3 regions of the Streptomyces sp. NPDC048290 genome follow, and region 1 is predicted to be linked to each of the others. Evidence: riboswitches for the same ligand, from Rfam matches in the RefSeq annotation. Region 1 holds a riboswitch; each other region holds the start of a gene.
The links. Region 1 has a riboswitch for thiamine pyrophosphate ahead of thiO (glycine oxidase ThiO). Riboswitches for the same ligand answer to the same signal wherever they lie in the genome.
Positions count from the first base shown of each region.

Region 1 (7,429 bases):
CTCCAGCAGCAGGAACGGGTCGTCGTCCTCGGTCAGCTCATCCAGCAGGGGCAGCATGTACCGGCGTACCTGCTGGAGCGCCACCGATCGTTCCCGGCCACCGGTCGCGCTGCCGGTGTGCACCACCACACCGAGCGCGCCGATCTCCCGGCCCCGGCGCAGCGAGTGCCGCAGCGACTCCACGGAGCGCTCCACGGTGGCCGGGGTGTGGGAGCCGAAGTTGATCAGATACGGGGCGTGCACATACGCCGGGATCGACTCCGCCGCGCAGGCCGCCCGGAACGCCTCGTCCTGCCGGGGGTCGCCGGTGGGGGTGGCCCAGCCGCGCGGGTTGGCGACGAAGACCTGCACGGTCTCGGCCCCTAGCTCGCGGGCGTAGGCCAGCCCGATCCGGTCCAGGCCCCCGGCGACGGGGACATGGCTGCCGACGGGGTTGCGGGTGCGGCCGGTGGCGCTCGTCGCATGGCCGGGGGAGTGGCCCGGGGAGTCGCTCGGGGAGTGCTGCTGCTTCACCGGGTCAGGGTTTCATGGGCCCCGGACGCGGTGGACGGGGGTGGGGATCAGCGGATCGTGAGGGTGATGGTCGAGCCCTCGGGGGCCGTGTCGCCGCCGTCCACCGACTGGTCGCTGACCGAGTCGCCGAACAGGCCGAGCAGTCCACGGTCCTCCTCGACCTGGAAACCGGCGGCCTCCAGGGTCGCGCGGGCGTCGTCCACGGTGTCCCCGACCACGTCCGGGACCTCGATCATCCGGGGGCCCTTGGACAGGGTCAGCGTGACCCGGTCGCCCTCGGCGAGACGGGTGCCCTCGCCCGGGGTCTGCCGGGCCACCGCGCCCGCGTCCATCTCGGAGTGGACCCGGTCGGCGGCGATCTTCACGGTCAGCCCGGCCTCGGTGAGCGCCGCGCGGGCGTCCTCCAGCTCCGCGCCGGTCACGTCCGGGACGTCGACCGGGGCGCCCTTGCTGACCACCAGGGCGACGGCGGAACCCGCCCGGCGCTCGGTGCCGCCGCGCGGATCGCTGTCGATGACCGAGCCCTGGGCGATCTCGGCATGGAACTCCCGGGTGACCATGCCCGGCGCCAGTCCCTCGCCCTTCAGCAGGGCCCGCGCGTCGGCCAGCGCCATGCCCTGCACATCGGGCACCCGCACCGTCTCCGGGCCGTCGGACACGACCAGGGTCACCGTGTCGTTCTGCCGTATCCGGTCGCCCGGCGCGGGCTCGGTGCTGATCACCGCGCCGCGCTCGACCGTGTCGCTGTAGGCGTGCCGGACCTCGCCCACGTCGAGCCCGGACTGCGCCAGCCGGTCCCGGGACTGCGCCTCGGTCTGCCCCAGCACCGCGGGGACCCGCGTGAACTGCCCCGAGTTGATGTACCAGACGCCCGCGCCGAGCGCGAAGACCAGCAGCACCGCCGCGACCAGGGTGAGCGTCAGCCGCCGCTGCCGGGCGGTGCGGCGGCGCGGGAGCGGGGGCGGCTCGGCGGCGAACCGGCTGGTGTGGTGGAGGTCGTCCGGCTCGTCCCCGTCGATCGGCAGCGGCCGGGGCACCGTCAGCGAGCGGGGGATCACACTCGTCCGGTCCTCGGCGATGTCGTGCTCCGAGGCCCGCGCCTGCGGCGGTACGGCGTCCAGCTGGGCGTCGGTGAGGCCGGCGCGGGCCTCGCGTGCCCGCGCGAGCAGCGCCACCGCGTCGTACGGCCGGATCTGCGGGTTGCGCGCGGTGGCCGCCGCGACCAGATCGTCCAGCGCGTGGGCCAGGGCCGGAACCCGGGCCGACGGGGGCGGGACGTCCTCGTGGAGCGCCTTGTAGAGGACCTGGGCCGGGGTCTCCCCGGTGTGCGGCTTGCCGCCGGTGAGCATCTCGAACAGCATCACCCCGCACGCGTACACGTCCACGCGGGCGTCGGCCGTGCCGTGCTCGATCTGCTCGGGGGCCAGGTAGGAGACCGTGCCGAGCACGGCGCCGGTGGTGCTGGTCACCGCGTCCACCGAGCGCACCAGGCCGAAATCGGCGACCTTCACCCGGCCGTCGTCGCCGATCAGGACGTTCTCCGGCTTCATGTCGCGGTGCACGAACCCCGCGCGGTGGGCGCCGCCCAGCGCGGCCAGCACCGGCTCCAGGATGTCCAGCGCGGCGCGCGGCTGGAGCGCCCCGCGCTCACGCAGCACGTCCCGCAGGGTGCACCCGGCGACGTACTCCATGGCCAGATAGACGTACGACCCGTCCGTGCCCTGGTCGAAGACCTGGACCACATTGGGGTGCGCGAGCCGGGCCACGGACTTGGCCTCGCGGATGAACCGGTCCACGAACGAGGCGTCGGCGGCCAGCGTCGGATGCATCACCTTCAGCGCGAGCACGCGGTCCAGACGGGTGTCCACGGCCCGGTAGACCGTGGCCATCCCGCCGACCGCGATCCGCGCGTCGACGCGGTACCGGCCGTCGAGCAGCCGCCCGATCAGAGGGTCCTGGAGGGTCGTGTCCACGCTGGTGAGTCTACGATCCGGCACCGACAGCACCGCCCGTTCCACCGTTCGGGTGACACACTGCCGCAGACTTGTGACGGTGCCGGAACGGTACGGCGGGGGGCAGGCGGGGGGTGCCGGTCAGAACGCGGGGCGCTCCGGGTCCAGGTCGGCGCGGCCGGCCGTCGGGGACGACGCCTCGGCGAAGTGCCGCTTCGGAATCCGCCCCGCGCGGTGGGCCAGTCGGCCCGCCTCCACGGCGTGTCGCATGGCGTCGGCCATGAGGACCGGCTCCCGCGCGCGGGTGACCGCCGAGGCGAGCATCACCCCGGCGCAGCCCAGCTCCATGGCGAGGGCCGCGTCCGAGGCCGTCCCGGCGCCCGCGTCCAGGATCACCGGCACCCGCGCGCGCTCCACGATCAGCTGGAAGTTGTGCGGGTTGCGGATACCGAGCCCCGAGCCGATCGGCGAGCCCAGCGGCATGATCGCCGCACAGCCCGCGTCCTCCAGGCGGCGCGCCAGCACCGGGTCGTCATTGGTGTACGGCAGCACGGTGAAACCGTCGTCCACCAGGGTCTCCGCCGCCTCCAGCAGTTCGATGGGGTCCGGCAGCAGGGTCCGCTCGTCGGCGATGACCTCCAGTTTGATCAGCTCCGTGCCGAGCGCCTCGCGGGCGAGGCGGGCGGTGAGCACGGCCTCGCCCGCAGTGAAGCATCCGGCGGTGTTCGGCAGCACCCGGATGCCGAGCCTGTCCAGCACCGAGAGCACGGAGCCGTGCACGTCCGGGTTGACCCGGCGCATGGCGACGGTGGTCAGCTCGGTCCCGGACGCCACCAGGGCGCGTTCCAGCACATCGAGGCTCGGCGCGCCGCCGGTACCCATGATCAGCCGGGACGTGAAGGACGTACCGGCGAGGACGAAGGGGTCGTCGGCCATGGTCAGCCTCCCTGGACGGCGGTCAGGACTTCCACGCGGTCGCCGTCGCACAGGGCGGTCGTGGACCACTGTCCGCGCGGGACGACCGTCTCGTTGAGGGCGGCGGCCACGCCGGAGGGCGCGGCGGTGAGGGTGCGGACCAGGGCGTCCAGGGCGGTGCCGGGGGGGATGCTCCGGGGGTCGCCGTTGACGGTGACGGTGAGGGCGACGGTGAGGGGGGCGTCCGGGGTGGTGGCGGTGCTAGTGGCGGTGCCGGTGGTGGTGGTCGGGGGCGCCGGGGTCATGTGGGTCGGGTCCGCGGGGGGCGGGGTCGTAGGGGCTGCGTTCGCAGGGGGCTGAGTCGTACGGGTCGGGTCCGTGGGGGGCGGGTTCGTATGGGCCGGGTTCACGGGGGTCGGGTGCGTGCGGTTCATACGGGCTGCTCCGTGAGGGCTGCGGCGGTGAAGCGCCGGGGCGTGAAGGGGCGGGCTTCCTCGGGGAGTTCACCGGTGACCAGGGCGTGCGCCAGCGCGTCGCCGGTGACCGGGGTGAGCAGGACGCCGTTGCGGTAGTGCCCGGTCGCCAGCAGCAGTCCGGGCAGTTCGGTCGGGCCCAGCAGCGGCGCGTTGTCCGGGGAACCGGGGCGCAGTCCCGCGCGGGTCTCGGTCAGCGGCAGTTCGGTGATGCCGGGGATCAGGTCATGGGCGTCGCGCAGCAGTTCGTACACGCCGCCCGCGGTGACCGTGGTGTCCCAGCCCTGTTCCTCGCTGGTGGCGCCGACGACCAGCTCACCGTTCTCGCGCGGCACCAGGTACACATGGCTGCCGCGCACCACCGCGCGGACGGTACGGCTCAGGAAGGGCGCGTACGGGCGGGGCACGGTCAGCCGCAGCACCTGCCCCTTGACCGGCCGCACGGGCGGCCGTACGGCGTCGGGGACGCCCGCCAGCCGGCCGCTCAGGCTCCCGGCGGCCAGCACCACCTGCCCCGCGGCCAGCCGGGTGCCCTCGCGGGTGAGGACGCCGGTGGCGCGGTCCCGGGTCACCGACAGCCGTTCGGCCCAGGCGCGGTGGAAGACCACCCCGGCGCGCTCACAGGCCGTCACCAGGGCCGCGGTGAGCCGTCTCGGGTCGATCTGGTGGTCCCCGTCGACCCGCAGTCCGCCGCGCACCCCGGGCGCCAGCATCGGTTCCAGTCGGCGGCACTCCCGCCCGGACAGCCACTCCGAGTCGAGACCGGACTGCTGTTGCAGGGCGTGCAGCTCCCGCAGATGGGCGCGGTCGTCGGCGTCCAGGGCGACGGCCAGGGTGCCGCAGCGGCGGTAGCCGAGGTCCTGGCCGGTGAGGTCGGTCAGCTCGGCGGCGAAGTCCGGGTAGCGGCGGGCCGAGGCCAGGTTGAGGCCGAGCAGGGTCTGCTCGCCGGGGTGCAGCTCCGTGACGGCGGCCAGCATCCCGGCCGCCACCTGGGCCGCCCCGCCGCCGGGCGCCGGGTCCAGCACGGCCGCGGTGAGCCCGGTCCGCGCGGCCCGCCAGGCGGTGACCAGCCCTATGAGGCCGCCGCCGACGACCAGCACGTCGGGCGGGTGCGCGGCGGGCGACGCCGTATGTGCGGGCCCGCGGGTGCCGGGCGGATGGAGTCCGGGCGTGTCGCCGGGCGCCTGGTCGGGCGCGCCGGAGTCGGCCGTGTTCAGGTCGGGCGTGTTGTGGGGCGCGCTGGAGTTGGCTGTGTTCAGGTCGGGCGTGTTGTGGGGCGCGCCGGAATCGGACATGGTGCCGCGCGCGCTGGAGTCGGGCGTGTCGAGGTCGGACGGCATGGGCGTTCAGCCCCTCCCTTCGCCGGCATGACCCGGATCAGGTTCGTACGGTCGGAGGCCGTGTCAGCCTCCCTCTCAGCCCGGTGCGTCCGGGCTCCCGCGAGTGCTCTACGTTGGGCAGCCTAGCCCCCGCCGCCACGCCTCTGTAAGGGAGCCGGTTCCGATGCCCCGCTCGCTGGACGGTCTCGTGCTCGCCCCGGTCGCCGATCAGGCACCGGGTCAGGTCGGCACCCGCACCCGCTTCACCTACCACGAGGCCGACGGCGCCGTCTGGGCCGAGTACGCGGGCGGGGACGTCGTACGGGGCTTCCTGGTCGGCACCCGCGCGGGCGACCGGCTCGACTTCCGCTACGTACAGCTCAAGACCGACGGCACCACCTCCTCCGGGCACTGTGTGTCCCAGGTCGGCGAGCTGCCCGACGGGCGTCTGCGGCTCGCCGAGACCTGGGCATGGGAGTCCCAGGAGGGCAGCGGCACGAGCGTGGTCGAGGAGATCGCGGACGCCGAAGCGGGGTAGGAGAGGGTGTACGGGCCGCATGGGGACGCCGTACGGGCGGTCCCGGCGGGCGACGGACCATCGATGCCCGGAGTGTCGGATGCCTGGAGTGATCGGGTGAGCGTGGACAGACAGCAGACGGCGGCGCAGCCGCGGCGGGTGGTCGTGGTGGGCGCCGGGATGGCCGGGGTGCAGACCGCGGTGGCCCTGCGGGAACAGGGCTTCGCCGGGACGGTGACCGTGGTCGGCGCCGAGCCCCACCAGCCCTACGACCGCCCTCCGCTGTCCAAGGCCGTCCTGCTCGGCAAGGCCGAGGACTCCGCCTTCGACATCGACTTCGACTCCCTCGGCATCGAGCTGCGCCTCGGCCTGGAGGCGACCGGCGTCCGCCCCGCCGACCACGAGCTGGACACCAGCCAGGGCCCGGTCCCGTACGACGTGCTGGTGCTGGCCACCGGTGCGGAACCGATCCGCCTGCCGGGCACCGAGGGCGTCCCCGGCGTCCATCTGCTGCGCACGCTGGACGACGCCGAACGGCTGCGGCCGGTGCTCGCCCGCCAGCACGACATCGTGGTGGTCGGCGCGGGCTGGATCGGCGCGGAGTTCGCCACCGCCGCGCGGGAGGCGGGCTGCGCGGTGACCGTCGTGGAGGCCGCCGACCGGCCGCTCGCCGGGGCCCTGCCCGCCGAGGTCGCCGCGCCCATGACCGGCTGGTACGCCGACAGCGGCGCCGCGCTGCGCACCCACGCGCGGGTGACCCGGGTCGAGCCCGGGGCGGTCGTCCTGGACGACGGCACCCGGGTGGCCGCCGGAGCGGTCGTCGTCGGCATCGGCGCCCGGCCCGCCACCGCCTGGCTGACCGGCTCCGGCATCGAGCTGGGCGCCCAGGGCGAGATCGTCGCGGACGCCCGCCTGCGGACCTCAGCGCCCGACGTCTACGCGGTCGGCGACTGCGCCTCCTTCCCCTCCGCCCGCTACGGCGAGCGGCTCCTCGTCCACCACTGGGACAACGCCCTCCAGGGGCCGCGCACGGTCGCCGGGAACATCGTCGAGGACGGGCAGACCGACGCCGTCTACGACCCGGTGCCGTACTTCTGGTCCGAGCAGTTCGGCCGTTTCGTGCAGTACGCCGGGCACCACAGCGGCGCCGACAGCACCGTCTGGCGCGGCGGCCCCGAAGGACCCGCGTGGTCCGTCTGCTGGCTGCGCGAGGGCCGTCTCGTCGCCCTGCTGGCGGTGGGCCGCCCGAGGGACCTGGCCCAGGGGCGGCGGCTGATCGAGGCGGGCGCCGCCATGGACCCCGACCTGCTCACCGACCCCGCCCGGCCGCTGAAATCGGCGGTCCGCACCGGCTGAGGGAGCGACCCGGACCGCCCGGCGGACGCGGCCCGGCTACCGGCTGTCAGTCCCAGATGGCAGTCTTGGTGATGTGACCGAGATTGACGCAAAGATCGATGCTCTCGTACCCGCGTGGCTGACCCTCCCCGACATCGCCGAACAGCTCGACGTCGAGGTGACCCGGGTTCGGCAGCTGGTCAAGGAGGGCCAGCTGATCGCCGTACGCCGGGGGGAGAACCGCGCGCTGCACGTCCCCGCCGCCTTCATCGACGGGGACAAGGTGGTCAAGGGCCTGTCAGGCACCTTGACCCTGCTGCGGGACGACGGCTTCACGGTCGAAGAGATGATCCAGTGGCTGTTCACCGCCGACCCGACCCTGCCCGGCACCCCCGCCCAGGCGCT
Region 1 covers NZ_JBEZLM010000008.1:158,795-166,223, forward strand. The annotation lists gene AB0D49_RS16060 (deoxyribonuclease IV) at 1-513, opposite strand, end outside; gene pknB (Stk1 family PASTA domain-containing Ser/Thr kinase) at 561-2,486, opposite strand; gene AB0D49_RS16070 (thiazole synthase) at 2,607-3,401, opposite strand; gene thiS (sulfur carrier protein ThiS) at 3,404-3,685, opposite strand; gene thiO (glycine oxidase ThiO) at 3,811-5,193, opposite strand; TPP riboswitch at 5,191-5,304, opposite strand; gene AB0D49_RS16085 (hypothetical protein) at 5,357-5,710, shown strand; gene AB0D49_RS16090 (FAD-dependent oxidoreductase) at 5,774-7,045, shown strand; gene AB0D49_RS16095 (Rv2175c family DNA-binding protein) at 7,119-7,429, shown strand, end outside.

Region 2 (7,429 bases), on a different contig from region 1:
ATTACGGCGGATGAGCGGACGGAACCGGACGCGGCACCCTCCCCGGCCGTACTCGGCACACCGGCCGGACCCCTCGGCGGTGCGGGCACTGTCCGGCCCACCGGCAGCGACCCCGTCGCCGGGCGGTCGGCCGAGACGACGAGGGCGGCGAGCGCCGTGGTCACCGGCACCGAGGCGACCAGGCCGATCGAGCCGACCAGGGTGCGGACGATCTCCTCGGCGACCAGCTCACTGTTGGCGACGGTTCCCACACTGCTCTGCGCGATCGAGAAGAGCAGCAGCAGAGGGAGCGCGGCGCCCGCGTAGGCGAGGACGAGGGTGTTGACGACGGAGGCGATGTGGTCGCGGCCGATCCGGATACCGGCCCGGTACAGCCCCCGCCAACCCATCGTGGGGTTGGCCTCGTGGAGCTCCCAGACCGCCGAGGTCTGGGTGACCGTCACATCGTCGAGCACACCGAGCGAACCGATGATGATGCCGGCCAGCAGCAGACCGCTCATGTCGATCGTGGGATAGAGCCCGTGGATCAGCCCGGTGTTGTCGTCGGTGTTGCCGGTGAGCGCGGCCCAGTCGATGAACAGTGAGCCGAGCACCCCGATCAGCAGCAGCGAGATCAGCGTGCCGAGCACCGCGACCGAGGTTCTCGCGGACAGCCCATGGCACAGATAGAGCGCGACCAGCATGATCGCGCTGGCCCCGACCACGGCGACGACCAGCGGATTCGAGCCCTGAAGGATGGCGGGCAGGATGAAGAAGTTGAGGATCAGGAAGCTGATGGTGAGCGCGACCAGCGCCATCACCCCGCGCAGCCGTCCGACCACCACCACGGCCAGCGCGAAGATCCCGGCGAGCAGCGCCATCGGGACCCGTCGGTTGACGTCGGCCACCGAGTACTGGAGATCCTGCGGCGCGGACGGCTCGTACGCGACCACGACCTTCTGGTCCTGCTCCAGCTGACGGGACTGGTCGGGCTGCACGATCTCGGTGAACGTACGGCCCTTGTCGTCGCCCGTGTCGACCCGGATCGTCGCCCGCTTGCAGGTGCCGTTCGCCTGCTGCACGGCGGAGGACCCCTCGGCGGTGGAGGTGTCGCCGGTGGGTGTGCCTCCGGAGGCGTTCACGGAGGCGCAGTCGACCTGTTCGACCCGGGTGACCGTGGCCTGCTGGGTCTGCCGGTCGAAGCCGACCCCGGTCCGCTCGTGCGCCGGTGCCCCACCGGGCCACAGCACCGCGAGCCCGACCAGCACGGCCGCGCCGAAGGGTACGAGGATGGCGGCGATGATCTTCCGCAGATGAGCGGAGACGGGGCTGGCCGGGCCGTGGCTGTGGCTGTGGGAGTGACCGTGCCCACCGCCTGATCCGCCGTCCGATCCACCGCCGGACCCGTCACCATGGCCATGTCCGCCGCCGTGACCTGATCCGTCACCGTGGCCGTGCCCATGTCCGTCGCCCCGGCCGTCGCCGCCGTAGCCGTAGTCCTCGGCGTGGTGACCGTGGTCGCCACCGGGCCCGTTCCCGGTGCCATGTCCGGCGCCTGGGTTCGGCCCGTAGGACCCCTGTGCGTGCCCCGGCCCGAAGCCCTGCCCGTAGGAGCCGTCGAAGTCCTGTGGCCGGGCCGAGCCGCCGAAGCCGGACCCTTGACCGCCGGGACCGACCCCCTGCGGCCCGGGACCGTACCCCTGCGGCCCCCGACCGACCCCTTCCCGCCCCATACCGGACCCTTGTCGCCCCGGACCGGGCACCTGCCCCCCGGGCCCCGTCATCCGCCCCCCAGGCTGAGCCACCTGCCCCCCGGACGAAGGCACTTGCCCACCCGGCCGAGGCACCTGCCCCCCAGGAGGCCGCCCCTGGCCCCCGGGCCCACCGGGCACACCGCCAGGCTCCCCCGGCCCGGACCGCGCCCCGAGCCGACGCACGGAACCGGTCTCATAGTCCGGCCCGGAACCAGACCCACGCCCAGACCCCGGCCCCTGCCCGGACCCAGAACCAAGCCCCGGCCCCGACCCGGCACCCAAACCAGCACCCGGCCCCGACCCGACACCCAGACCGGCATCCGACCCGGCACTCGAACCAAAAGAAGAACCGTCCGGCGAACCGGAAGGCGAACCCGGCGAAGGGCCATGCGGCGATCCGGGCGGAGGAAACGGCGGCTCCTGCGGTGTGGTCACCGACCGATCATCGCAAGAACGGCAGGGGCCCTCTGTTCACCGCGCCCGAATTGACGCTAGCGTGGAGTCACCTTTGTACACGCGGGAGCTCGGAGCACCGGGCTGAGAGGGCGCTGACCTTCGTCTTCGCGATGTTTCACGTGGAACATCAGCCATCACGAGTGATGAATCCCATGGAACACCGACGGACGGACATCGCTGCGTCGACCGCTGAACCTGTTACCGGGTAATGCCGGCGTAGGGAGTAGGTCTCATGACCATCAAGGACACAGGCACGCCTGCCTCCACCCAGACCCCCGGCACCGACGGGGTGTCCGGCGCGGAGGCCAGGAAGTCCATCGGCTGGCACAAGGCGTATGTCGAGGGCAGCCGCCCCGACCTGCGGGTGCCGGTCCGCCAGGTGCACCTCACCAACGGCCGCTCGGTCACGCTGTACGACACGTCCGGCCCGTACACCGATCCGCTCGCCGAGACCGATGTCCGCAGGGGGCTCGCCCCGCTCCGGGAGAACTGGATCATCGCCCGCGGCGACACCGAGGAGTACGCGGGCCGTCCCGTCCGTCCCGAGGACGACGGTGTCAAGCACACCTCGCCGCGCGGTGGACTGCGCAACCTCGACGCGGTCTTCCCCGGCCGTCCCCGCCAGCCGCGCCGCAGCCGGGACGGCGGCGCGGTGACCCAGCTCGCCTACGCCCGGCGCGGCGAGATCACCCCCGAGATGGAGTTCGTGGCGATCCGGGAGAACGTGGCGCCGGAGGTCGTCCGCGCGGAGATCGCCGCGGGCCGGGCCGTGTTGCCCGCCAACGTCAACCATCCCGAGATCGAGCCGATGATCATCGGCAAGCGGTTCCTGGTGAAGGTCAACGCCAACATCGGGAACTCGGCGGTGACGTCCTCCATCGAGGAGGAGGTGGAGAAGATGACCTGGGCGACCCGTTGGGGCGCCGACACGGTCATGGACCTGTCCACCGGCCGCAATATCCACACCACCCGTGAATGGGTGCTGCGCAACTCCCCCGTCCCGATCGGCACCGTCCCGCTCTACCAGGCGCTGGAGAAGGTCGACGGCCGAGCGGAGGAACTGACCTGGGAGATCTACAAGGACACGGTGATCGAACAGGCCGAGCAGGGCGTGGACTACATGACCGTCCACGCGGGTGTCCGGCTGCCGTTCGTCCCGCTCACCGCCCGCCGCAAGACCGGGATCGTCTCGCGCGGCGGCTCGATCATGGCCGCCTGGTGTCTGGCGCACCACACAGAATCGTTCCTCTACGAGAACTTCGAGGAACTCTGCGAGATCCTCGCCGCGTATGACATCACCTACTCGCTGGGAGACGGTCTGCGGCCGGGCTCCATCGCGGACGCCAACGACGAGGCACAGTTCGCGGAGTTGCGCACGCTCGGGGAACTCAACCAGATCGCCAAGCGTTTCAACGTACAGACCATGATCGAAGGCCCGGGGCATGTCCCGATGCACAAGATCAAGGAGAACATCGACCTTCAGCAGGAGATCTGCGATGAAGCTCCGTTCTATACGCTCGGCCCGCTGACGACCGACATCGCCCCGGCGTACGACCACATCACCTCGGGCATCGGTGCCGCGATGATCGCCTGGTGGGGTACGGCGATGCTCTGCTACGTCACCCCCAAGGAACACCTGGGCCTGCCCAACCGTGACGACGTCAAGACCGGCGTCATCACCTACAAGATCGCCGCCCATGCCGCCGACCTCGCCAAGGGTCACCCCGGGGCGCAGGACTGGGACGACGCGCTGTCCGACGCGCGCTTCGAGTTCCGCTGGGAGGACCAGTTCAATCTGGCCCTCGACCCGGACACGGCCCGTGAGTTCCACGACGAGACCCTCCCGGCGGAGCCCGCCAAGACGGCCCACTTCTGCTCCATGTGCGGCCCGAAGTTCTGCTCCATGAAGATCAGCCAGAGCATCAACGAGCAGTTCGGTGGCGCGGTGGCCGAGGGGGCTTCGGCGGAGGAGATCGCGGAGGGGATGCTCCAGAAGTCCAAGGAGTTCGCGGCGAGCGGCAACCGGGTGTACCTGCCGCTCGCGGACTGACCCGACTCAGGGCGCTGCCTCTGGGAGGGGGCAGCGCCGGGTGTCCTGCTCGGGGCGGGGTGCGCTGTGCCTTCCCCAGCGGGCGCATGGCTCTGGGGCGGTTCCAGCATCCGGCGAACGCACCGAACAGCACGGATCACCCCGAGAACGAGGCTCCGCGCAGGGCATCGCCTCGCCATCGGGGGTCTTCAGCAGCTTGACCAAGGAGGCGCCAACATCGTCGACGACAGGAAAGAGGTACCTCCCGTACCGGCCCGAGGGGCGTCGGGGGGCGGGGCGGTCGGCAGACTGGGGGAATGACATCGAGTTCGCTGAGCAAGGGTGCCAACCTTCCGGTCTCCTCCGCCGAGGTGAGGGTCGAGCTGTGCTGGTCCGCGGGGCCCGGCGTGCCCGATGTGGACGCCTCCGCGCTGCTGCTCACGGCGGTGGGCCGGGTCAGGGACGACGCCGACTTCGTGTTCTACAACCAGCCGCAGCACGCCTCCGGAGCCGTCGTCCATCACGGCAAGCGGCCGTCGGGGGGTGGCATGACGGACACGGTCGGGGTGCGTCTCGGTGCGCTGGAGCCCGCCGTCGAGCGGGTGGTGCTGTGCGCCTCGGCCGACGGTGGCACATTCGGGCAGGTGCCAGGGTTGACGCTGCGGCTGCTGGACGCCGGTACCTCGGCGGAGCTGGCCCGGTTCGACATGGCGGCGACGACCGAGACCGCGTTCATCGGAGGTGAGTTGTACCGGAGGCAAGGGGCGTGGAAGTTCCGTGCCGTGGGGCAGGGATATGCCTCCGGGCTCGCCGGGCTGGCGACGGACTTCGGTATCACCGTCGATGAGGAGGCAGAGGACCAGGCAGGAAACACGGGAGGAAACATGGGAGGGAATCCGGCAGGAGGGCCGCCGCAGCCTCCACTTACGGCTCCTGCTCCCGCGCTCCCGCCCAGTGGGCCCACTCCGTCCACACCGGCCTGGCCCGCCCCGACCCCGCCCACCTCGACCTGGCCCGACCAGACCCGGCCCGCCCAGACCCCGCCGACACCGACACCGGCACCGACCGTGCCGTCCATGCCGTACCCGCCCACGCCCCCGATACCCCCGGCGGCACCCGGCGCGCCCCAGTCCGGCGGACCCCGTCTGGTCAAGGGCGAGGAGCAGCTCCCCGTCGATATGCGTAAACGGCTGTCGCTGCGCAAGGAGCAGGTGGCGGTCAGTCTGCGCAAGCACGGCGCGGAAGGTGTCGTCGCCCGGGTCGTGCTCGTGCTCGATGCCTCGGGATCGATGTCCGCTCTGTACACCCGGGGCGTGGTCGCCGATGTCGTGGAGCGTATGGCGGCGGTGGCGGCGCAGCTGGACGACGACGGGGAGATGCAGGCATGGACATTCGCGTCGCACCCGGCCCGGCTGCCCGATCTGAGGCTGGGGGAGCTGCCCGAGTGGCTGCGGCTGCATGTCCGGGTCGGACAGCTCAGTCTCTTCGGACGCAAGAAACCACAGCGCGGGCTCCAGCCGGGGCAGGTGGACATGCGCGCGGTGGGCATCCAGAACGAGGAACAGAAGGTGATCGCCGAAGTACGTGACTATGTGCGGCGGTATCCGGCGGCGGCACCCACCCTGGTGCTGTTCTTCTCCGACGGCGGTGTCTACCGCAACGAGCAGATCGAGCGGGAGCTGCGGGCGGCGGTGGACGAGCCTGTCTTCTGGCAGTTCGTGGGGCTGGGCCGGTCCAACTACGGGGTGCTGGAGCGCTTCGACACCCTGTCCGGCCGCCGGGTCGACAACGTGGGCTTCTTCGCGGTGGACGACATCGGCTCGCTCCCCGACGCGGAGCTGTACGACCGGCTGCTGTCGGAATTCCCGAGCTGGATCACGGCGGCCCGCCGGGAGGGGATCATCTGAGTGAGGCTCACATCAGCGGGCACCATCGGAGATGAACTCGCACGATCTGAGAAGAACCCGCGCCATCGGAGATGAACCCGCGCCATCTGAGAAGCACCCCCGGACCCCCGGACGCACACGCCCCCGCCACGGCGCCGTGAGGACCGTCACCGGTCGGTGGCCGTCCTCTCGGACGGTGTACCGGCTCGGTTCCGATCCGTCGGCGTCCGTGCGGGAGCGCGGAGGGACGCGGGGCGGGACCCCTACTCGGGCTTGTGGTCCGGCCCCCCGAAGTCCGGGCTGGTGTAGTCCGGACTGCTGAACCTCGGGCGGGAGCCCGAGGAGCCGTCGCCGGGGCTGGTGAAGCCGGGGCGGTCGTAGCCGAGGTGCGGCATGCGGCCGGTCGGGGCCGACCGTGCCGTACCGTGCAGCGCGGCCGGACTGGGAGCGGTGGCGAGCTTGTCGCGTAGGAACGGCATGATGCCGCGCTCCAGCAGCGCTTCTCGCCAGGCTTCCCTGGCCTGTGCCACCTCCCCGTTCGGCTCGCCGTCGGGACCGCTCTCCCGGGACGGCCGGTTGCGCAGGGCGGTGATCAGCAGTCCGACGCCGGCCACCAGGATCGCCACGGCGGTCACCCCGCCGAACACCCAGCCCGTGGTGAGCAGGGTCTCGCCGAAGGTGAGATCGGGCGCGACCATCCTGAGGAGGTAGCCGACCAGCAGAAAGATCGCCGCTGCCGTACCGGCGAGGACAGGAGCCAGCACCGCGACGACGGCGACGACTCCGGCGCCGGCGGTCTCGGAGACCTCTCCCATGGTGGCGGCGAGCCCCACCGACCCCGGACCTGACTCGGTGGAGCCTGAGTCCCGGATGGACGACGGGGTGGACGGCGCCGGACGGCGCAGTTCCTCGCGGACCTTCACATAGTGCTGGTACTCGGTTGCCGCGGCGGCCGTTATCAGAGCCGTGGCGTTGAGTGCCATGGTGCGCAGTTGTTCCGGGTTGAGCCGCTGGCCGACCGATGCCAGCTCCGGACGGTGTGGTGCGGAGCGCAGCGCCTCATCGAGGATCCGCTCGTACTCTTGGCGGTCCTCACTCAGCAGGTGCTGCGGAACGCTGTTCATGTGCATCCCCCGATGCTCCGTAGGGCTTGGGGCTCGCATGCGGACGAGCCGTCGGGCAGAAACGGAGGGGAGCCTGCTACGGATAAGCCGATGGTAGAGCGGCGACGGCACACGGTGACAGGGGGTTTACCGAAATTGCCCTGTGTTCCGCGCGGTCGTACGCCGTTTCGGTGTGACGGTTGGGAGGGGTCGTCTGCCCCG
Region 2 covers NZ_JBEZLM010000004.1:115,173-122,601, reverse strand. The annotation lists gene AB0D49_RS07685 (YibE/F family protein) at 1-1,712, opposite strand, end outside; TPP riboswitch at 2,240-2,429, shown strand; gene thiC (phosphomethylpyrimidine synthase ThiC) at 2,422-4,239, shown strand; gene AB0D49_RS07675 (VWA domain-containing protein) at 4,536-6,125, shown strand; gene AB0D49_RS07670 (hypothetical protein) at 6,368-7,234, opposite strand.
Region 2: linked by a shared signal. The riboswitch ahead of thiC (phosphomethylpyrimidine synthase ThiC) and the one ahead of thiO (glycine oxidase ThiO) in region 1 are both predicted to bind thiamine pyrophosphate.

Region 3 (7,429 bases), on a different contig from region 1:
ACGAACGTCACGATCTCCAGCCACTCGTCGATCGCGTCGACCGCCACCTCCCCGGCAACCCCGTACGGCTCCCCCACCGCCAACGCCAGATCAGCCCGATGCACCGTGATCTCATGCGTCATCCGCCGCGCCCAGAACGCCGCGGTATGCACCCCCGCCCACCCCCACACCCCCGCGTCCGGCCCCGCCTCCCGCAAGGTCCGGACGAGCATCTCCCCACCCGCGGCGAACCACTCCCCGAGGGCGACCGCGTCCCCCCGCCCCTCAGGCCCGCTCCCCTCCGGAACGTCCTCCGAGGCCACCTCCGCCCCGGCCCGGGTCCGCACGGTCACCTCGACCCATCGCAGCGCCTCCCCCATGTGCCGGACGAGGTCCTCCACGGTCCAGTCGGGACAGGTCGGCACGGTGGCCCCGAGATCCACCCCGGGCGCGGTCACCAGCTCCCGGAACTGCCCCACCTGGAGGGCGATCTCGTCGCAGTACCGGTCGAACGCAAGAAGAGTCATGCCCGAACCCTAGGTTCGAAGGCATCACCCCAGCACCACGATTTCCCCGGCGTCGAACTCCACCCCCACCACTTCCCCCAGGTCAGGAGCGTCCCGCAGCCCGCACGCGGCCTCCAGCACCGGCGCGCCACCCCCGTCGGGCCGCAGCCGCACAGCGACATGGGTGCCCTTGAAGGTCCGCGCGACAACAGCACACCGCAACCCAACGGCACCACCCGAGCCCGCACCCGCACCGGCCCCCCGAAACACCCGCACACCCCCGGCCCGCACCAACACCTCCACCTCCCCCTGAGCCGCCCCCGCCCCCACCGGCAGCTTCCCCCACACCGTGTCGGCGACCTCCCCGCTCACCGTCCCCGGCACCACGTTCTCGAACCCGAGAAACCGCGCCACAAAGGCATCCGCGGGCCGCTGCCACACCTCCAGCGGCGTCCCGGACTGCGCGATCCGCCCGTCCCGCATCACCACCACCCGGTCGGCCAGCGCGAACGCCTCCCCCTGGTCATGGGTGACGGCCAGCACCGTCGTCCCGAGCCGCCCGAACAGCTCCCGCAACTCCCCCACCAGCCGCTCCCGCAGCGACCGGTCGAGCTGCCCGAGCGGCTCGTCGAGCATCAGCAGCCGGGGTCCGGGCGCGAGCGCCCGCGCCAGCGCGACCCGCTGCTGCTCGCCCCCGGACAGCTCGGCCACCGCCCGCCCGGCGGCCCCGGGCAGCCCGACCAGCTCCAGCAGCCGCGCCACCCGCTCCCGCTGCTCATCGCGCGAGGCGCCCCGCATCCGCGGCCCGAAGGCCACATTGCCGCCCACGTCCCGCTGCGGGAACAGCTGATGGTCCTGGAACATCAGCCCGATCTCCCGCCGATGCGCGGGCACCCCCACCTGATCGCGCCCCGACAGCAGCACCCGCCCGGCGTCCGGCGCCTGAAGCCCGGCGACCACCCGCAGCAGCGTCGACTTCCCGCTGCCGCTGGGCCCGAGCACACACACCACCTCATGCTCGGCCACCGCCAGATCCACCCCGTCCAGCACGGCCCGCCCCCCGAGCCGTACCGTCACACCCTCGACCCCGAGCAACGGCAGCGGCAGCCTCGGCGTCGGCGTCACAGGAACTCCCCACTCCGGTCGGTCCGCAGCCGCTCCAGCACCACCAGCGCCACCGCGCACACCACCATCAGAATCGTCGAAAGGGCCATCGCCTGCCCGTAGTTCAGCTCCCCGGGCCGCGCCACCAGCTTGGCGACGGCGACCGGCAGCGTCGGATGATCGGGCCGGGCGATGAACACGGTCGCCCCGAACTCCCCGAGCGACACCGCGAACGCGAACCCGGCGGCGACCAGCAGCGCCCGCCGCACCAGCGGCAGATCCACCTCCCGCCACACCCGCCAGGGCGACGCCCCGAGCACGGCCGCCGCCTCCCGCAGCCGTCCGTCCACCGCCCGCAGCACCGGCAGCATCGTCCGCACCACGAAGGGGACCCCGACCAGGGCCTGGGCGAGCGGCACCAGAATCCAGGTGGCGCGCAGATCGAGCGGCGGTTCGTCCAGCGCGATCAGGAACCCGAAGCCGACGGTCACCGCGGACACCCCGAGCGGCAGCATCAGCAGCGCGTCGAACCCGCGTACGAACCGCCCGGCGTCCCGCCGCGCCAGCGCCGCCGCGGCGAGCCCGCCGACCAGCAGCGCGATGGCGGTGGCGACGACGGCGTAGGCCAGCGAGTTGCCGATCGCATGGATCGGCGGGACCAGGAACACCCCGGACTCCTCCGAGGCCAGCGCCCGGTAGTAGGAGAACCCGGCGCCCCCGAGCGAGCGCCGTACGAGTACCCCGAGCGGCAGCAGGATCAGTACGGCGACGGTGGCCAGCACCCCGGCGAGCAGCGCCCACTGCCCCGCCCCGCGCGGACGCCGGGCGGTCCCGGCCGGGTCGACCAGCCGGAGCGCGCTCTCCCGCCGCCGGACCGTCCAGGCGTGCACGGCGAGGATCGCGCCCACGGCGAGGAACTGCACGATCGTCAGCACGGCGGCGGCCGGCAGATCGAAGATCTGCGAGGTCTGCCGGTAGATCTCCACCTCAAGGGTGGCGAAGGTCGGCCCGCCGAGGATCTGCACCACACCGAAGGAGGTGAAGGTGAACAGGAAGACCATCAGCGCGGCGGCGGCCACCGCCGGACCGAGCGCGGGCAGGGTCACCCTCCGCCAGGCCGCGAACGGCGACGCGCCGAGCATCCGCGCCGCCTCCTCCTGCCGTGGGTCGAGCTGCGCCCACAGCCCGCCCACGGTCCGTACGACGACCGCGTAGTTGAAGAAGACATGCGCGAGCAGGATCGCCCACACGGTGGTGTCCAGCCGTACGCCCCACCAGGCGTCCAGCAGCCCGCCCCGGCCGAGCAGCGCGAGGAACGCCGTACCGACCACGACCGTCGGCAGCACGAACGGGACCGTCACCACGGCCCGCAGCAGTTGCTTGCCGGGGAAGTCGAGACGGGCGAAGACATAGGCGCCGGGCAGCGCGATCAGCAGGGTCAGCGCGGTGGAGGCGAGCGCCTGCCAGGTGGTGAACCACAGCACCTGCCGGATACCGGGGTCCGCGAGCACCTCCCCCAGCCGCCCCACCTGCCAGCCGCCGTCCCCCTTCAGCCCACGGGTCAGGATCGCGGCGACGGGATAGGCGAAGAACACGCCGAAGAACGCGGCGGGCAGGACCAGCAGCCCCAGCCGCACCGCGCTCCCCCGGACCCGCCGCGCGGGACGGGCTACTTCAGTACGAGCGAGGTCCATGCCTTGACCCAGTCGTCCCGGTGCTCGGCGATCTTCGCCGCGTCCATGGTCTCGGGCTGCTCGGCCCGCGGCCCGTACTGGCGGAACACCTCGGGCACCTCGGCGCCCTCGACCACCGGGTACACGAACATGTTCAGCGGCATGTCCTGCTGGAACTCGGTGCCGATCATGAAGTCCAGCAGCGCCTTGCCGCCCTCGGCGTTCTTCGCGTCGCTGAGCAGCCCGGCGTACTCGATCTGCCGGAAGCAGGTGCCGTCGGCGACCCCGGTGGGCGCGTCCTTCGGCTGCGGATCGGCGTAGACGACCTCGACGGGCGGCGAGGACGCGTACGACACCACCAGCGGCCGGTCGCCCCCGGCCTCCTTGCCGCCGGCCGACCCGGAGAACTCCTCGTTGTAGGCGGTCTCCCAGCTGTCGACCACCTTGACACCATTGGCCTTGAGCTTCTCCCAGTAGCCGGTCCAGCCGTCGTCGCCGTACCGCGCGGCGGTGCCGAGCAGGAAACCGAGACCGGGGGACGACGTGGAGGCGTTCTCGGCGACCAGCAGATCCTTGTACTGCGGCTTGATCAGATCGTCGAAGGTGCGGGGCGGCGCGAGATCGCGCTCGGCGAAGTACGCCTTGTCGTAGTTGACGCAGATGTCGCCGGTGTCGATGGGCGTGACCCGGTTCCCGGCGCCGTCGGCCCGGTAGGCGGGCGCGATGGTGTCGGCGCCCCGGGGCTCGTACGGCTGGAACAGCCCGTTGTCCAGGGCGCGGGAGAGCAGGGTGTTGTCGACGCCGAAGAAGACATCGCCCTGCGGGTTGTCCTTGGTGAGGATCGCCTTGTTGACGGCCGTCCCGGCGTCCCCGTCCTCCAGCACCTTGACGGTGTACCCGGACTGCTTCTGGAAGTCGGCGAGGACGTCCTTGGAGACGGCCCACGAGTCATGGCTGACCAGGGTGACCGTCTTGGAGTCCCCCGAGCCGCTCCCCGCCCCGGAGCCGGACGAGCCGCACGCGGACAGCGTGACGAGCCCGAGCCCGACGCCCACGACGGCGATCTTCTGGATACTGCGCACTGTGGTGGTGCCCACTGAATGTCCTCCTGGGTGACCAGGAAGAGACGCGGCCCTGCCCGGGACCGCCGAACGGTTCCCGGGCAGGGCGCAACAGCATGAGTGACGACCGATCTCCCTACCCAGAATGACCTGGGCGAGGTTCAGAGGGTCTGCGGCCCACCGTGTCGTCGGCTGCCGCACTCTCAGCGCTGTGGCGCTCCCCTGCCGGATATGAAGATGAGTATGAAGTTATGCCGACCGTGTAGGCGTACACGGATACGGCGAACGCACGAATATACGAACGTACGGCGTCAGACTACCGCCTGCTGTCCGGCCCGCCGTCCGCTCTACCGCTCGGTCGCCGCGAGCTGGCCGCACGCCCCGTCGATCTCCTGGCCCCGGGTGTCCCGGACCGTCACCGGCACCCCGTGCGCGGCGATGGCCTCCACGAACGCCTTCTCGTCCTCGGGCCGGGACGCGGTCCACTTCGACCCGGGCGTCGGGTTCAGCGGGATCAGGTTCACATGCACCGGCCGCCCCTTGAGCAGCCGCCCGAGCCGGTCGCCGCGCCACGCCTGGTCGTTGATGTCCCGGATCAGCGCGTACTCGATGGACAGCCGCCGCCCGGACCGCTCCGCGTACCCGAACCCGGCGTCCAGCACCTCACGCACCTTCCACCGGGTGTTGACCGGCACCAGCGTGTCGCGCAGCTCGTCGTCGGGGGCGTGCAGCGAGATGGCGAGACGGCACTTGAAGCCCTCGTCGGCGAACCGGTGGATGGCGGGCACCAGCCCCACCGTCGACACCGTGATCCCGCGCTGGGAGAGCCCCACTCCGTCGGGTGCCGGGTCGGTCAGCGCGCGGATGGCGCCGACGACCCGCTTGTAGTTGGCGAGCGGCTCGCCCATGCCCATGAACACGATGTTGGACAGCCGCGCGGGCCCGCCCGGCACGTCCCCGTCGCGCAGCGCCCGCATCCCGTCCACGATCTGGTGCACGATCTCTGCGGTCGACAAGTTCCGGTCGAGCCCGGCCTGTCCGGTGGCGCAGAACGGGCAGTTCATCCCGCATCCGGCCTGCGAGCTGATGCACATGGTGACCCGGTCCGGGTACCGCATGAGCACCGACTCGACGAGCGTCCCGTCGAACAGCCGCCACAGCGTCTTGCGGGTGGTCCCCTCATCCGTCGACAGATGCCGGACGACGGTCATCAGCTCCGGCAGCAGCGCCTCCCGCAGCCGGTCACGGGACCCGGCCGGGATGTCCGTCCACTGCTCGGGCTCGTGCGCGTACCGCGCGAAGTAGTGCTGCGAGAGCTGTTTGGCGCGGAAGGGCTTCTCCCCGATCTCCGCGACCGCCTCCTTGCGCTCCGCGGGCGAGAGATCGGCGAGATGCCGCGGCGGCTTCTTGGCTCCGCGCGGCGCGACAAAGGTGAGTTCTCCGGGCTTAGGCATGGCCCTACCAGTGTCGCAGACTCCGAGACCGCCCCCGGCGGCCTGTGGATAACTCCGACCGGGCGGCATCCGTGCAGGTCAGGACGGTGTCTGGGCGATCTCGTCGCGCAGGGTGGCCAGCTCGTGTTCGAGTTCCTGGTAGAGGTCGACGGTGGTCTTCTCGGGGGTGGGCCACACCCGGCCCTCCTCCAGTGCCGCCAGCCGGTCGCCGAGGGTGGCGAGGGCGACCTGCCGGACATGCCAGCCGGGGGCGCCGCGGGTCGCGGCCAGTTCGTCCTCGGCGGCGCGCAGGGCGGGCTGGAGGCGGGCCCGCAGCGGGGCGAGGTCCTTGCGGGCGTCCTGGAGGTTCACCCGCAGCTCGGTCGTGGCCTCGGCGGCACCGAACACGTTGTCCGCCAGCTCGCCCATGCCCTCCACGAAGCCGCCCAGGTCCTCCAGCAGGGGCACGAGCGTCTCGCGGTCGGCGGCCCCCTTGCCGATCACCTGGACCCGGACGGCGGTGAACTCGGCGGATATCCGGTCCATCTGGGCGAGGGCGTCGTCCCCGGGCTCCAGTTGGGCGCGCACCATCTCGACCGGCATCCCCCCGCCGGGCGCGAGCAGTCCGTTGATGTCGGCCAGTTCCCTGGCGAGCAGTTCCCGCAGCTCCAGCAGCGCCTGATGGGACTCGTCCGCAGTGGCCAGCATGGAGCTGACCCGGGCCTCGAACTCGGCGATGGCCTCGGCCGCCACCCGGTCCAGCCGCTCCTGCCGTGCGGCCCGCCGTCTGGCCCACATACGGCTCCACCCCTCCCGGTTCCCCCGACGCCGCCGCGTCGTGTCGCGGCGATCATAGGGAGGACCGGCAGGGGTGGAGCAAACGTTCACTCAGCGGCCCGGCACGGACCGCGCGGTCAGCCGGAGCCGACGAAGACCACCATCAGCAGCCACACCACGGGAGCCGTCGGCAGCAGGGAGTCCAGCCGGTCCATGATCCCGCCGTGCCCCGGCAGCAGCGTGCCCATGTCCTTGATCCCGAGGTCCCGCTTGATCATGGACTCGCCGAGGTCGCCCAGTGTGGCGCTGCCCGCCACCGCGAGCCCCAGCAGCAGACCCTGCCACCAGGTGCCGTCATGGATCAGCAGCTCCATGCACAGCGCGCCCGCCACCATCGCGAAGGCGACCGCCCCGAGCAGGCCCTCGCGGGTCTTGCCGGGGCTGATGCGCGGGGCGAGCTTGTGCTTGCCGAACCGCCAGCCGATCGCGTACGCCCCGGTGTCGCTGACGACGGTGAGCAGCAGGAACGTCAGGACGCGCTGCGGGCCGTCGTCGGCGGTCAGCATCATCGCCACGAAGGTGGCCAGGAACGGCACGTAGAACGCGGCGAAGACGCCCGCGGTGACGTCCTTGAGATAGCCCTCCGGCGGTTCGGTCATCCGCCAGACCAGTACCGCCAGCGCGGTCAGCGCCATGGCCACCCAGGCGCCCTCGGCGCCCCGGACATACCCGGCGACGACCATCGCGGCGCCGCCGACCGCGAGCGGCACCAGGGGCGCCTTGATGCCCTTGCGCTCGTCCAGGCGCCGGGTCAGCTCCCACAGCCCGACCACCACGGCGACCGCTATCACCCCGATGAACACGGCCTTGACGAAGAACAGCGAGGCGAGGATGAC
Region 3 covers NZ_JBEZLM010000010.1:212,340-219,768, reverse strand. The annotation lists gene AB0D49_RS19585 (maleylpyruvate isomerase family mycothiol-dependent enzyme) at 1-506, opposite strand, end outside; gene AB0D49_RS19580 (ABC transporter ATP-binding protein) at 531-1,592, opposite strand; gene AB0D49_RS19575 (iron ABC transporter permease) at 1,607-3,283, opposite strand; gene AB0D49_RS19570 (thiamine ABC transporter substrate-binding protein) at 3,259-4,344, opposite strand; TPP riboswitch at 4,439-4,557, opposite strand; gene rlmN (23S rRNA (adenine(2503)-C(2))-methyltransferase RlmN) at 4,671-5,777, opposite strand; gene AB0D49_RS19560 (hypothetical protein) at 5,856-6,554, opposite strand; gene AB0D49_RS19555 (phosphatidate cytidylyltransferase) at 6,671-7,429, opposite strand, start outside.
Region 3: linked by a shared signal. The riboswitch ahead of AB0D49_RS19570 (thiamine ABC transporter substrate-binding protein) and the one ahead of thiO (glycine oxidase ThiO) in region 1 are both predicted to bind thiamine pyrophosphate.